DNA from 2 places in the Paenibacillus filicis genome. Region 2 is predicted to be linked to the other one. Evidence: riboswitches for the same ligand, from Rfam matches in the RefSeq annotation. Region 2 holds a riboswitch; the other holds the start of a gene.
What was found. A riboswitch is a leader RNA that binds a small molecule or an ion and turns the genes downstream of it on or off. The one in region 2 is predicted to bind S-adenosylmethionine.
Positions count from the first base shown of each region.

Region 1 (5,990 bases), on a different contig from region 2:
AGCTGTCCTGAGGATTCAATACCGCGCCGATTGAATTGTGCAGGAACGCAATTTCTTCCGAGAGTTCCTTGCCCTTGGTCACGATCAGCCCGGCCAGTACGTCGTTATGTCCCCCGAGGTACTTCGTCGCGCTATGAACAACAATATCCGCTCCGAGCTCAATCGGACGCTGGAAGAACGGCGTCAGCAGCGTATTGTCGACAATGGAGAGGATGCCCTTGGACCGGGCCCATGTACACACCTTCTCGATGTCCGTAATCATCATCAGCGGGTTGGTCGGCGTCTCGATGACGATCGCCTTCGTGTTCGGCTGAGCCAGTGCTTCGATGCCGTCCAGGTCGTTCGTGTCCACGTAAGAAGCCGTTACGCCGTACCGGGACATCACTTTCTCGATGAGACGGTATGTCCCGCCATACAGGTCTAGAGACACAATCAGATGATCGCCCTGTCCAAACTTGGCGAAAATTGTCTGAAGCGCCGCCATGCCGGAGCTGCAGGCGAAGCCGGCATCACCGGACTCCAGCTGGGCGATGGCATCCTCCAGCACCTTGCGTGTCGGGCTTTTCGTTCTCGCATAGTCGAAGCCCGTGCTTTTCCCGAGCTGCGGGTGGCGGAAGGCCGTTGCCTGGTAGATCGGGAAGCTGACCGCTCCGGTTACCGGCTCCTCCACCGAACCGATTTGAGCCAGCCGGCTCTCAATTTTCAATTGCTCTCGGTTGTCTTGCGAACTCATATGACATAATCCCCCTTGTATAGATCGTAAGGTGTCTCCTGATATACATAATAGTTCAGCCAGTTGGAAAATAACAGGTTCGCATGAGCGCGCCAAGTGTTCAGCGGCGGTCTGGACGGATCGTTGTTCGGGTAATAATTTTTCGGTACAGCGATCTCCATGCCCTTGTTGATGTCGCGGTCATATTCCGCCTTCAAGGTACACGCATCGTACTCTGAATGTCCGGTCACGAAGATTTGCCGCCCGTCGCGTGTAGCTACGATATAAACGCCGGCTTCATCCGATTCGGACAAGATCTCCAGCTCCTGTACAGCCTCGATATCTTCGCGGCGCACCTCGGTATGGCGCGATTGGGGAGCCTGGAACAGCTCGTCGAAGCCGCGGAGCAGCTTGACGTTCGGAGTCGTCACCGTATGCGGATACACACCGAATATTTTCTCGCTCAGCCCGTATTTCGGAATATCGAAGTGGTGGTAAAGCCCCGCCTGCGCGGCCCAGCATATATGAAGCGTCGAGGTGACGTTCGTCTTGCTCCACTCCATGATCTCGCGAAGCTCGTTCCAGTAGTTCACATCTTCGAAGTCCATCGTTTCGACCGGGGCACCAGTAATAATCATACCGTCCATCCGCTCGTACTTGATGTCGTCGAACGTTTTATAGAACTGCTGCAGATGCTCGACCGACGTATTTTTGGAAACATGCGTCTTCGGATGCAGCAGCACGAACTCGACCTGCAGCGGCGTATTTCCAACCAGACGAAGCAGTTGGGTTTCCGTCGTTTCCTTCGTCGGCATCAGGTTCAGGATGGCGATCCGAAGCGGACGAATGTCCTGCTGGAACGCTACGCTCTCGTCCATGACGAAAATATTCTCGTTGACGAGCACTTCTTTGGCGGGCAGATGGTCCGGAATCTTGATAGGCATGGGGTTCACTCCTTTTCTTGTCAGGATTCGAAATGTCTCGCACTCTGTGCAGGAGTCGGCCCCCGCTGCCCCATGGACAAACGAAAAAGACCTTCTTCGCACGCACGAGAGAAAGGCCTTTGTATAATACATCGTCCTCTCTCATCTGTCAGAACCCTCGCATGGCGAAATAAACCATTCGAGAACTCCGCAAGAATTAGCACCGTGCATATACATCCGCGAAAGCCGCCACTGGGGCTGCTGTTCGTGAAGATATGTCGGTTGCCGGGTATCATCGGGCTAGTCCCTCAACCTGCTCTTGATAAGAGTGTGAAACCGAATCTATTCAATTGGTTTTGTAACACTTTTGGTAATACTACTGTAATCGAAAAAGCCGGACGCGTCAAGCGGCATCCTGCACCAAACCAGCAGCCTGATCATAAGCTGTAACAAGGAATTTTTCATATACAAAGTGATTGTATTCTGAAAATCGAAGGGGTATACTAGACAAGTATTCGACAAACTTCTGCTTAAAAGGGGTGCAGCTTCGAATGGACGGAGACCCGATAAGTCGTTCCAATCATTCAGGACAACAATTGAATACCTTGATCGGAACCCGGCTGCCGTCTGCCCGTTTTCTGCCCGCCCGGCCCTTGCAGGTGTCGTCAAAACCCTGAATTTGCCTTGTGGCTTCACGCTCGATAGCTGCGGCTGCACGGCGTTCCGCTCGTTAACTACAAAGGGGTGGAACTATGAAGGCACGCTTAGTTCAGGACGGAATTTTTACACTTGTTGATGATATTACACAAACAGTTGAAGCGCCGCATCATGGATTTTATTGGATCGATGCAGAACCGGAGGACTTGGAATTACTCCAGCCTCTGTTTCATCTCCACGAACTCGCCGTCGAGGATGTGCTGACGGAAGAAGAGCAGCGTCCGAAGATTGAGCTGTATGACACGCATTATTTCGTCGTGGTGAACAGCATCCGGTTCGATGATGAAGAAATCTTTCTGCGCGCATTGAATATATTTCTCGGCAAGCATTATATCATTACGATCACCCGGCAGAAAATTAATGAGATCCGCTCGTTAAAGCCCATTCTGTGGGAAGAGGAAGTTACGGCTCCGGATCAGTTTCTGTATCACCTGATGGACCTGATCGTCGATAACTATACGATCGTCGGCGACCGGATCGAGGCCAAGATTGAGAAACTGGAAGAAGACATTCTGATGCACACCAAAAAATCGCATTTGAATGAAATCATCGGGCTTCGCAGTGAAATTTTGTGGCTGAAAAAGGTGCTCGTGCCTCAGAAGGAAGTACTTAACACGCTGAACAAAAAGGATCTCAAGCTGATCAGCGAGCCGCTTCGCAAATATTTTGGCGACATCTTCGAGAACGCCGTGAAAATATCCGAAACCTTTGATACGTTCCGCGATCTGATGGGCAACTTACGTGAGGCCTACCAGTCGAGTCTGGCGAGCCGGGCCAATGAAATAATGCGCGTGTTTACCGCACTAACAACGATCTTCATGCCGCTCACCTTCATTACCGGTATCTATGGCATGAATTTCGATTATATTCCAGGACTTCATGTACCTTACGGCGGCTTGATTGTCGTCGTAACGATGATCATCTTAGGCCTTTCTATGTTATTCTTTTTCCGTAAAAAAGACTGGCTCTGAGCCAGTCTTTTTGTTTGGACTTTCTTGCCTTTCTTCTTTCCTCCTCCTCTCTTCTAGCTAGCCTCCTCGTCCTGACGGACACGCGTTTCCTGCCTGAACTTCAATCTTAACAAGCGAAGCCATTCATACGCATGCTCGGTTTCCTTTGGCGTCAGACCTTCCAGCTTGATAACCTTCTGCAACACCGGCTTCAGGTAACGATCGCCCTGCTGCTCGAAGGCTTGCCAGGCCTGCTCACGTTCTGCGGCAGGAATCAGGTCCAAGACCAGATCAACATAAGGAATCAAATCATAGCCTTGCCGGTCGAGATCCTCAATCCAGCCGATCAGCTCCCTGCGTTGAACCTGCAGAGATGCTTGAAGCTCATCCAGCATTTCCCCACGGGCAATCCCCTCGAGCAGCTTCTGCCTGCTCTCGGATTTTTGTAGTTCTGCTCGGCGTTTACGCTCCTTCTCCTCCAACAGCCATCCGTTCATCTCTGCGGGGTCGACTCGCGACTCCACCCAATCCAGCGGGAATGCCGTGGTTCGTTCCGTCTGCACAGTCATCGCCAGAATCTCTTTGCCGAACCGCTCCGTTCTGCTCTTGCCCATACCTGGAAGCTGACGAAGCTCATCCTCCGTATGCGGAACAAAGGTACTGATCATTTTCAGCAGCCGGTTGGTCGCCACAATAAACGGGGCTTTGCCCTCCTGGGCAGCCTGCTTGAGCCTCCACTGCCGCAGTGCCTCATAGAGCACTTCATCCGTGTTTCGTTCGCTATAGAAATGAAGAAGCTGGGTATAAGCCGAGCGCTCATCCATATAATCAAGTTCGCTCACCTTCATGTCAAGCAACGGCTTGAACCCCTCGCATTGCTTGGCGAATACATGCTCCCGGAACGACTTCAACATATCCTCCCATTGGACACCCTCATACCAGAGCTCCTGCTGCTTGTCTCCTCCATCCCCTTGAGCTTCAGTCCACATAATCTGCCAGAGGCCCTGTTCCTCGCCAATGGACACCTGACCTGTGCTTACGCCTCCGGCTTCGTCAACCCTCTCCATGCTGTTCAGAAATAACAGATTCATCCGTAACCCTCCTGTGTGCTGAGATTGGTATTATCAAACGCAAAAAAAGCACCACTCTTCCCCGAACGGGGAAAAGAGGTGCCTCCTCAATGTTATGCGTTTGAAATTATTTCCATACTACCATAGATGAATCCGCGTCGTCAATGGACTACCCCGACTCCGCTCTATGTTCTGCCGGATAGCTCCCTGCCTTATCGGTTACATTAAGACCATGAAACCTATGAGACACTGCAGCTAGGAAGGAGCAACCGTTCATGACAGAATCCAATGATGCAAGAAAAGGCTTTGTAGATGAAGCACCGGAGCGGAAATACACCGATCTCAAGACGGTTGAGTCCGCACGCAATGACCTGACCGCGGAAGAGTTCCCAGAAGGGCCCTATGGGAGTGACCTGCTCACCGAATCGCTCGGCAAAAGCAGTCCGTGGAGGGAGGATCAACGGACTCAGAATCGGTTCACTTACGAGAACCGCGAGCTGCATGCAGGCCTGCCTCGAGAATATCCCGGGGACCATCCCATGCATGATGACGAGGAAAAGGACAATCGGACAGAATAGCATGTCCCATGTTCATCCCTAGGGCGACCACCTGGATACATGAAGTCCGCTTCCTCACGAGAAGCGGACTATCATTCGTTAGAATCTCATGGCTATGAACGTAGGGCTCGAATCTCGGCTTCCGTTAGGCCTGTAGCCTTGCTGATTGTCTGGATGTCGATTCCCATCGCCAATAAGTTAGCAGCCGTTTCCGTTTTTCCCTGAGTGACTCCCTCGGCCCGGCCCTTGACTAAGCCTTCTTCCCTAGCTCCTTCAGTCCGGGACACCTCATCTCGCAGCGCCTTCATGCGGGCCTGATAAGCCAGCCACGTGGCTTCGTCCTGACTCAGAAACTCCAGGGTATCCATGGCCTTCTTCAGCATTGGCTCGTTCACCTTCAACGCCTCCCAGCTTGATTTGTCCACACCCTTCAAGAACAGCAGCCAGTTCACCAAACCTCCCTCGACGGGAACCGCGTGCTCCTGAAGCTTGGGTAGCTCCATCACATGAACCTCGATATCATCGATTAATGGAATGAATGTATGATCTTCCCTCAAATGAAATACACTGTGATAGCGGTCATGAGGCAAGCATGAATAATTAACTATATTAATGGTCACGCATTTTTTAAGCAGATTGTAATTATCGCCCTTGTTGATCTGGTGATAGTACATCTCACTCCAGTAAAAGAGGGTCCGCTTCTCCATATTATACGGGTTAAACAATTGCATTTCGATATTGATCAGCTTGCCTTCCGAAGTTTGGGCCTTGATATCCAGGATTGATTGCTTATCTGCCGGGCTGTCCTTGTCCGTAAATGTATTCACTAATAAGATTTCGCTTAGCGGAGGCTCACCCGCCTCCAGAAAGGTACTGTTAAGAAACGCCAGCAGCACATCCTTATTTCGCTCGCTGCCGAAAATCCGCTTGAATACAAAGTCCACCCGGGGGTCCAGCAATTCGATCATCAAACGCCACTCCGTTCCTCCTAATTATACCACTTACTCTGGCATACATATACTTGAGATAACTTCCAGGTTTATGCTCTAATAACTCTATTA
Region 1 is NZ_JBBPCC010000001.1:788,828-794,817, forward strand. Features, by position in the region: gene WMW72_RS03600 (aminotransferase class I/II-fold pyridoxal phosphate-dependent enzyme) at 1-733, opposite strand, end outside; gene metA (homoserine O-acetyltransferase MetA) at 730-1,656, opposite strand; SAM riboswitch class I at 1,795-1,964, opposite strand; gene corA (magnesium/cobalt transporter CorA) at 2,388-3,323, shown strand; gene WMW72_RS03615 (HRDC domain-containing protein) at 3,377-4,393, opposite strand; gene WMW72_RS03620 (hypothetical protein) at 4,648-4,950, shown strand; gene WMW72_RS03625 (Rpn family recombination-promoting nuclease/putative transposase) at 5,043-5,897, opposite strand.
Region 1: linked by a shared signal. The riboswitch ahead of metA (homoserine O-acetyltransferase MetA) and the one ahead of WMW72_RS27090 (NUDIX hydrolase) in region 2 are both predicted to bind S-adenosylmethionine.

Region 2 (5,990 bases):
GCCCATATGCCGGAGCCGCTGCTGTATACGGGCAAGGACGAGCTGCCTCCCGAGACGGCAGAGGCGCTGCAGGCGAGGGGCGGCAAGGCGACGATCTATCTCCTCGGTCCAGAAAGCGTGATCTCAGCCTCCGTCGCTAGCAAGCTGACCGCCTACGGGAAGGTCAAACGGATCGCAGGCAAGGACGCTTACGAGCAATCTATCGCTTTCGCCAAATACAAGGATACGGAGACCGGCTTCGGATGGGGCATTACCGCGCCCGGTCACAATCTCAGCCTGGTAGCCAAGGATAGTCCGCCTGCACTGGCCATCGCGGCTGCGCCGTTCTCCCATCTGGGCAAGCATGCCCCGTTGATCTGGACGGACAAGACCAGGCTGCCGGATGCAGTGATGAGCTATGTGATGTCGATCCAGCCGAAGTTTACGTCCACGCCGTCCGACGGCCCATTCAATCACGCTTGGCTGACCGGGGCGGAGGGCGAGATCACGTATGCGGCCCAAGCCGAGCTGGACGAGATGCTGGAGATTGCCTCCGCCAGCGGCGCCGGCCACGGAGCCTCGCACGGAGCACCGGCCAAGGAACAGCCGGCAACCGGGTCTGGAGGCGGCAGCCATAGCGGCCATTGACGGGCTGTGCCCTGTACTAGTCTGATCAATTCCGTTCCGCCTTTACTTATACAGCTCAGCCCTTGCCTTCCGCGGCTTCTTAACATGCGGATAGCAAGGGCTGTTTGACTTCACCAGATTTGTGCAGATCAATCTGAAAGCCTGTCATTGATTTGCTTCTTTATTTTTCTCTAACTCAGCACGTAATTTTGCATTTTCCCTCAACAAATGAGCATTTTCCTCCAACACCTTTTGTATGTCTGGGAGATTCTTGCCGGAAAACCAGCCATGCAGATCTTCTTTTCCTTCATACTCTCGCATTTTTTCATGGATAACCAGCTTAATGTCCCGTTCACTTTGAACATAATAGGCAGGGATCTGTTCTAAAACGGATTGCTTAAATTCTAGGAATCTCGGATAGCCTTCCATTTCTTCAAAATCCATAGGGCTGTTGCATGAGTGCTTCATCGGAGAGAACCATAGCAAATCTAGGCTTACCCAATTCTCCGGCATATTCATATTCCCAATGGGTGTAGCTCTTGGATTCATCCGGAAGCAGAAGCCCATAGATTCCTCCGAGAATGAGGACATACACATCGGATTCCTGGATCCATCGCTTAATCATTTCCATCTGATGATCTTTGAAGATGAGCTCCACGCCGGCAGGAATGTGACCGGTTCTAAGAACAGCGTGTACAGCGGTTTGTCTTTCCTCGATCAAATCGTTAAAAGTAGACGATATGAAGACTTGTAATTTTTTTCGCATAGGCCACCTATAGTCAATGAAATGAAAATAAATCGTACCATTGGATGACTTTACCGTCAAAGGACTTCATATTTTGAATTATAAGTTAAGAGCATAAAATTCATTTATATTTAAATGAAATTAGCTAATATACAAATGATCATATATGTAAAATATCGTATTTATTCGGTAAACTATAGATCACTAAGCGAGCAGGCGCTTGGCATAGATCAACCGTTCTAGAAACTATAGAGTAGAGGTGCTGAAAGTATGAATGGAAACACAGCTTCACCTACACAGCGTGCCGTGAGTCAAGCGTCCACGGACCGTCTTCCGTGGGGGAGATTACTCGCACTCGCGATGGCGGGGTTTATTTGTATCCTAACCGAAACGCTGCCGGCAGGTTTGCTGCCTCAAATTAGCGCTGAGCTTGGAGTTTCGGAAGCTCTGGCGGGGCAGCTTATCACCTTATATGCCCTTGGTTCGACTTTAGCTGCAATCCCGTTAATCACAGCTACACGCGGCTGGCGAAGACGGCCATTGTTACTGATGTGCCTGATTGTTTTTCTTGTATTCAACACGATCACAGGTATATCCTCCAACTATATCCTGACTTTGGCCGCCCGTTTCTTTGCAGGCGTATCCGGAGGTGTCGTATGGGGCATAACGGCAGGGTATGCACGCCGCATGGTGCCTGAATCCTTGAGAGGGCGGGCGCTGGCAGTCGCGATGATCGGTTCCCCGCTCGGGCTTGTGCTGGGTGTCCCCGTCGGAACCTTTGTCGGCGGGTTCATAGGCTGGCGGCTTGTTTTTGGAATTTTATCTCTGTTCACGCTGCTGCTTATCTTTTGGGTGCTAAGAGGAGTCCCTGATTTTCCAGGACAAGGTGCCGAACGGCGGCTTTCCCTTGGCAAAGTATTCGTCATACCTGGGGTACGATCAGTTCTCTTGGTCGTGTTGTTCTGGATACTTGCGCATAATGTCCTGTACACCTATATCGCACCGTTCCTTGCGGAGGCAGGGCTTTCTGAGCGAGTTGACTTGATCCTGCTTCTATTTGGCATTGCTTCGGTTGTTGGTATTTGGGTGATTGGCATGCTGATCGACCGATGGTTGCGGCTGCTCACCCTATTAAGCTTAACTGGTTTCGCTGCGGCATCTTTACTGCTGGGTATCGGTAGCGGTCAACCCGTGATCATTTATTTCAGTATTGCGTTGTGGGGGCTGACGTTTGGAGGAGCCGGAACACTACTTCAAACCGCAGTTGCTGAAGCGGCTGGCGAACATGCAGATGTAGCCCAGTCGATGCTGGTAACAGGGTGGAACATGGCTATTGGCGGTGGCGGTATAATCGGTGGCATCCTTCTCGAAACACTGGGTGTCAGCAACTTCCCATGGCTATTGCTGTTGGTGCTGCTGCTTGCTTTGCTCATCACATGGCGTGCCAGAGAACACGGATTTCGTAAGGCGGAACGCTGAAGCTGGACATATTAATCGGCAAGCTTGCTTGCATCTTCAGAGATGAAGAATTTATGATCGATAGGGGAGGACATTACAATTAGAATAGTATAAGTCCCATACTTATTGCATGTATTCCCGAATTTCTCCAGAGACTGTATGGAATCCGTAACGACTTTCAACATATAATTGTATTCTCCGCTTATACGATGACATTCGATTACTTCAGGTGAGGTGCTGCAAAAATCAATGAACCCGTCGCAGTCTCTGGTCTGGAACAGCATATAGGCCGCCGTATGTTTTCCGATTTTTTCGGGAGAAACAACCGTACGATACTGTTCGATGACACCCTTTTCCTCCATCCGCTTTACTCTTTCCGTTACAGCCGGTTGTGAAAGGCCGACGTTCTTGCCAAGCTCGGTCATGGAAATTCGCGCTTGATCCTGAAGGTGATAGAGGATATTTAGATCAACATGATCCATGGATAACAGCTCCCTTTAAAATTAAGGTATTATGAATCAATGAATTACTTTTCATTTGTTCATAAGTCTTTTCTTGAGAATAATTCGTGTTATTTGGCGAGTACTCCTTATGATTATAAACGGTCTTAATAAAATAAATCAATACGGTGAGCGCACGAAAGCCATTACTCTTTATGCCATAGCCATTGCGCAGTGACCTGTAATCGGATACATCTCAACTGAAAATAGCACAACGCTTAAGGAAACATTTGTAAATCAAATATCCATGTGCTAGATTGATAGGTAGAAAAATTAAATAATCAACACTCTTATCCAGAGTTCGGTGGAGGGACTGAGCCCGATGAAACCGCGGCAACCGACTTTTTCAAGCACGGTGCAAATTCCTGCAAGGTGACTATCCTTGAGAGATGAGAGGGAACCGTTAGCTTATCGATTTCTCTATCTTTGTAAACGAAAACGGATACTCCCTTTCAATTAGGGAGTATTTTTTATTTCTTTGATAGGAGTGATTTCTATGTCCATAAGAACAAGAGTTGCATGCATAGCTATTAGGTATGGACGATTGGTACTGATGGAAAAGCTGATCCCTAGTTACTTTAATTACAAACAATTAACACCACCTGGAGGCGGGCTGGAGCTGCACGAAACGCTGGAGGAAGCATGCATTCGGGAAATGAACGAGGAGACAGGATTGACCATTCATAGTCCTGTTCTGAAAGGTGTCGTTTCCTATCTTAATTATGGGAATAGTGATCATGCTGTCACCTTTTTCTTTGTTACCCATGAGATACAGGGTGATCTAATCGCGAAAGAGCCCAATAAGCATATTCCTCGTTGGGTTGACATTGAAACGATAGCAGACAATGAACTAGTACCCCATTATTATAAAGAATTCATTAGAATCATGTTGGAGGGAAAGGACTTTCTCAACGCACGATTAGAGTGGAATAAGAAGGAGTCAGATGTAAATTTTATTTGGAGCATCATGTAATGTGGAGCGATAGATGAAGGTTAACTATTATTTACATGTCAATAATTTCGTCAGACTGTCAGTGCGTCATATTGATACGGTTGACGGTAGTGACACTTTTTAGTTGTTTTAGGTCTGAAATGCTCTTCAGTCATTCCAAATTGGTGATTAAACTTACGGGCAGCCAAGTTCCAAAATGTGGTATAATTGACTTGATGACATTTTCTAAGCGGAGGTGATTATGAATTCTGCGTTTGACACCTATATCCAATCGCTCCTGCGAAGGCCTGGCTGAAGCCGTGTCGCAGGCGCACAAGCTGGCTGCACCGGGCGACACAGTGCTGCTGAGTCCTGCATGCACTGCGGTTGACCAATACCGTAACTTTGAGGAGCGCGGGCGTCACTTTGTAGAGCTGGTTGGGGCGCTGTATCGGTCTGAGGGGAAGGATTGAAAAGTGGTCTTTGCCGGGAAAGCCGATTGAATGGATTCATTACGAAAGACAGATTAACTCAAGCAAATGTTGAGTTCTATAGTAAATATAATCGAGGAGATTGCCATGGAAGATTAGATAAGTTGTACAATTTAAGTTATTCCATCTTTCATTGTAAATCCAACTGGAATACCGAAAGCATCAGTACTTTTATACCGTTGGGCTTCAAAAAATGAGAACTATTTGTTCTTTGCATCGCTACTATCCAGCTGGGGATTTAAGGTTATCGTACCCGAATTGCCTTATCATGGAGTACGTGGAAGTCTGAATTATTTCGATACAAAAGTATTACAAAACTTTTGGAATGTTGTCCTTCAGGGTGTAAAGGAAGTGGGGAAAATAGTGTCAGCATTGACTGATCAAATGAGCAAGCCGAGAAAATCGTTAGTTGTTGTACTCATATTTCTAATAACAGCCGGTTACTGCAATCACACTCAAATCTTATCGTTATCTATGGTCCTCAAGGATAGCAGTTTACCATTATCGCCACGATGATCGGATTATCACAATCGGTGGCGGAACCTTAAATAATCCAAAGGAGAAAGCCACAGTGATAAGCATTATAGTCGATGATCCAGATGTTTCTTACCTGGAGGTAGGACCCGAAAATAACCGAGTGAAGAGAAGAGTCACTATAAGGGAGCCTATGACATTCGCATGGGATGTTGCAGTCCAATTGAATTTCCTTTATCCAAAGGCATTCAATAATAATGGAGAACTACTTTACGAATACCGCTACCCAAAAACAAATTATATACGGCAAGAGGATCTGAGGTGGTATTCAGTTAAAGAGTCTTCATCATAAGTGATATCATACTCATCGTTAGGCAAAGACATTTGAAGGCATCCGTTTTTAATCGGCTGCCTTTTTAGCTGTGGCAGATTACGTTAACAAAAAAAACCGCCACATCATTGTGCCGATTGACCAATTGCCAATATGCCTAAAAAGTTACTCCTAAAAAAATCATGGATACATGATAGTATATAAAAAAAATTAACATAAGTCTATTCATTTTTTGGCAAACACTGTAATGTTATTTATGCGACCGCGGCGTAAACGATCAGGGATGAAGGGAGAAGACCCACATGATTACGCTCAGAAAAATAACGCTGGAAAACCGACGCGCCATATTTAACTTGGAAGTATCAGAAGAACAACGGCGCTTCGTTGCGTCCAATCTGTCAAGCGTGGCTTCGTGCTATGTCCTTGATACCAATGGGGGACATCCATTCCCGTT
Region 2 is NZ_JBBPCC010000022.1:49,480-55,469, forward strand. Features, by position in the region: gene WMW72_RS27070 (cell wall-binding repeat-containing protein) at 1-627, shown strand, start outside; partial or broken gene WMW72_RS27075 (DUF4062 domain-containing protein) at 772-1,372, opposite strand; gene WMW72_RS27080 (MFS transporter) at 1,622-2,830, shown strand; gene WMW72_RS27085 (Lrp/AsnC family transcriptional regulator) at 2,842-3,291, opposite strand; SAM riboswitch class I at 3,597-3,705, shown strand; gene WMW72_RS27090 (NUDIX hydrolase) at 3,806-4,282, shown strand; gene WMW72_RS27095 (hypothetical protein) at 4,516-4,713, shown strand; gene WMW72_RS27100 (GNAT family N-acetyltransferase) at 5,839-5,990, shown strand, end outside.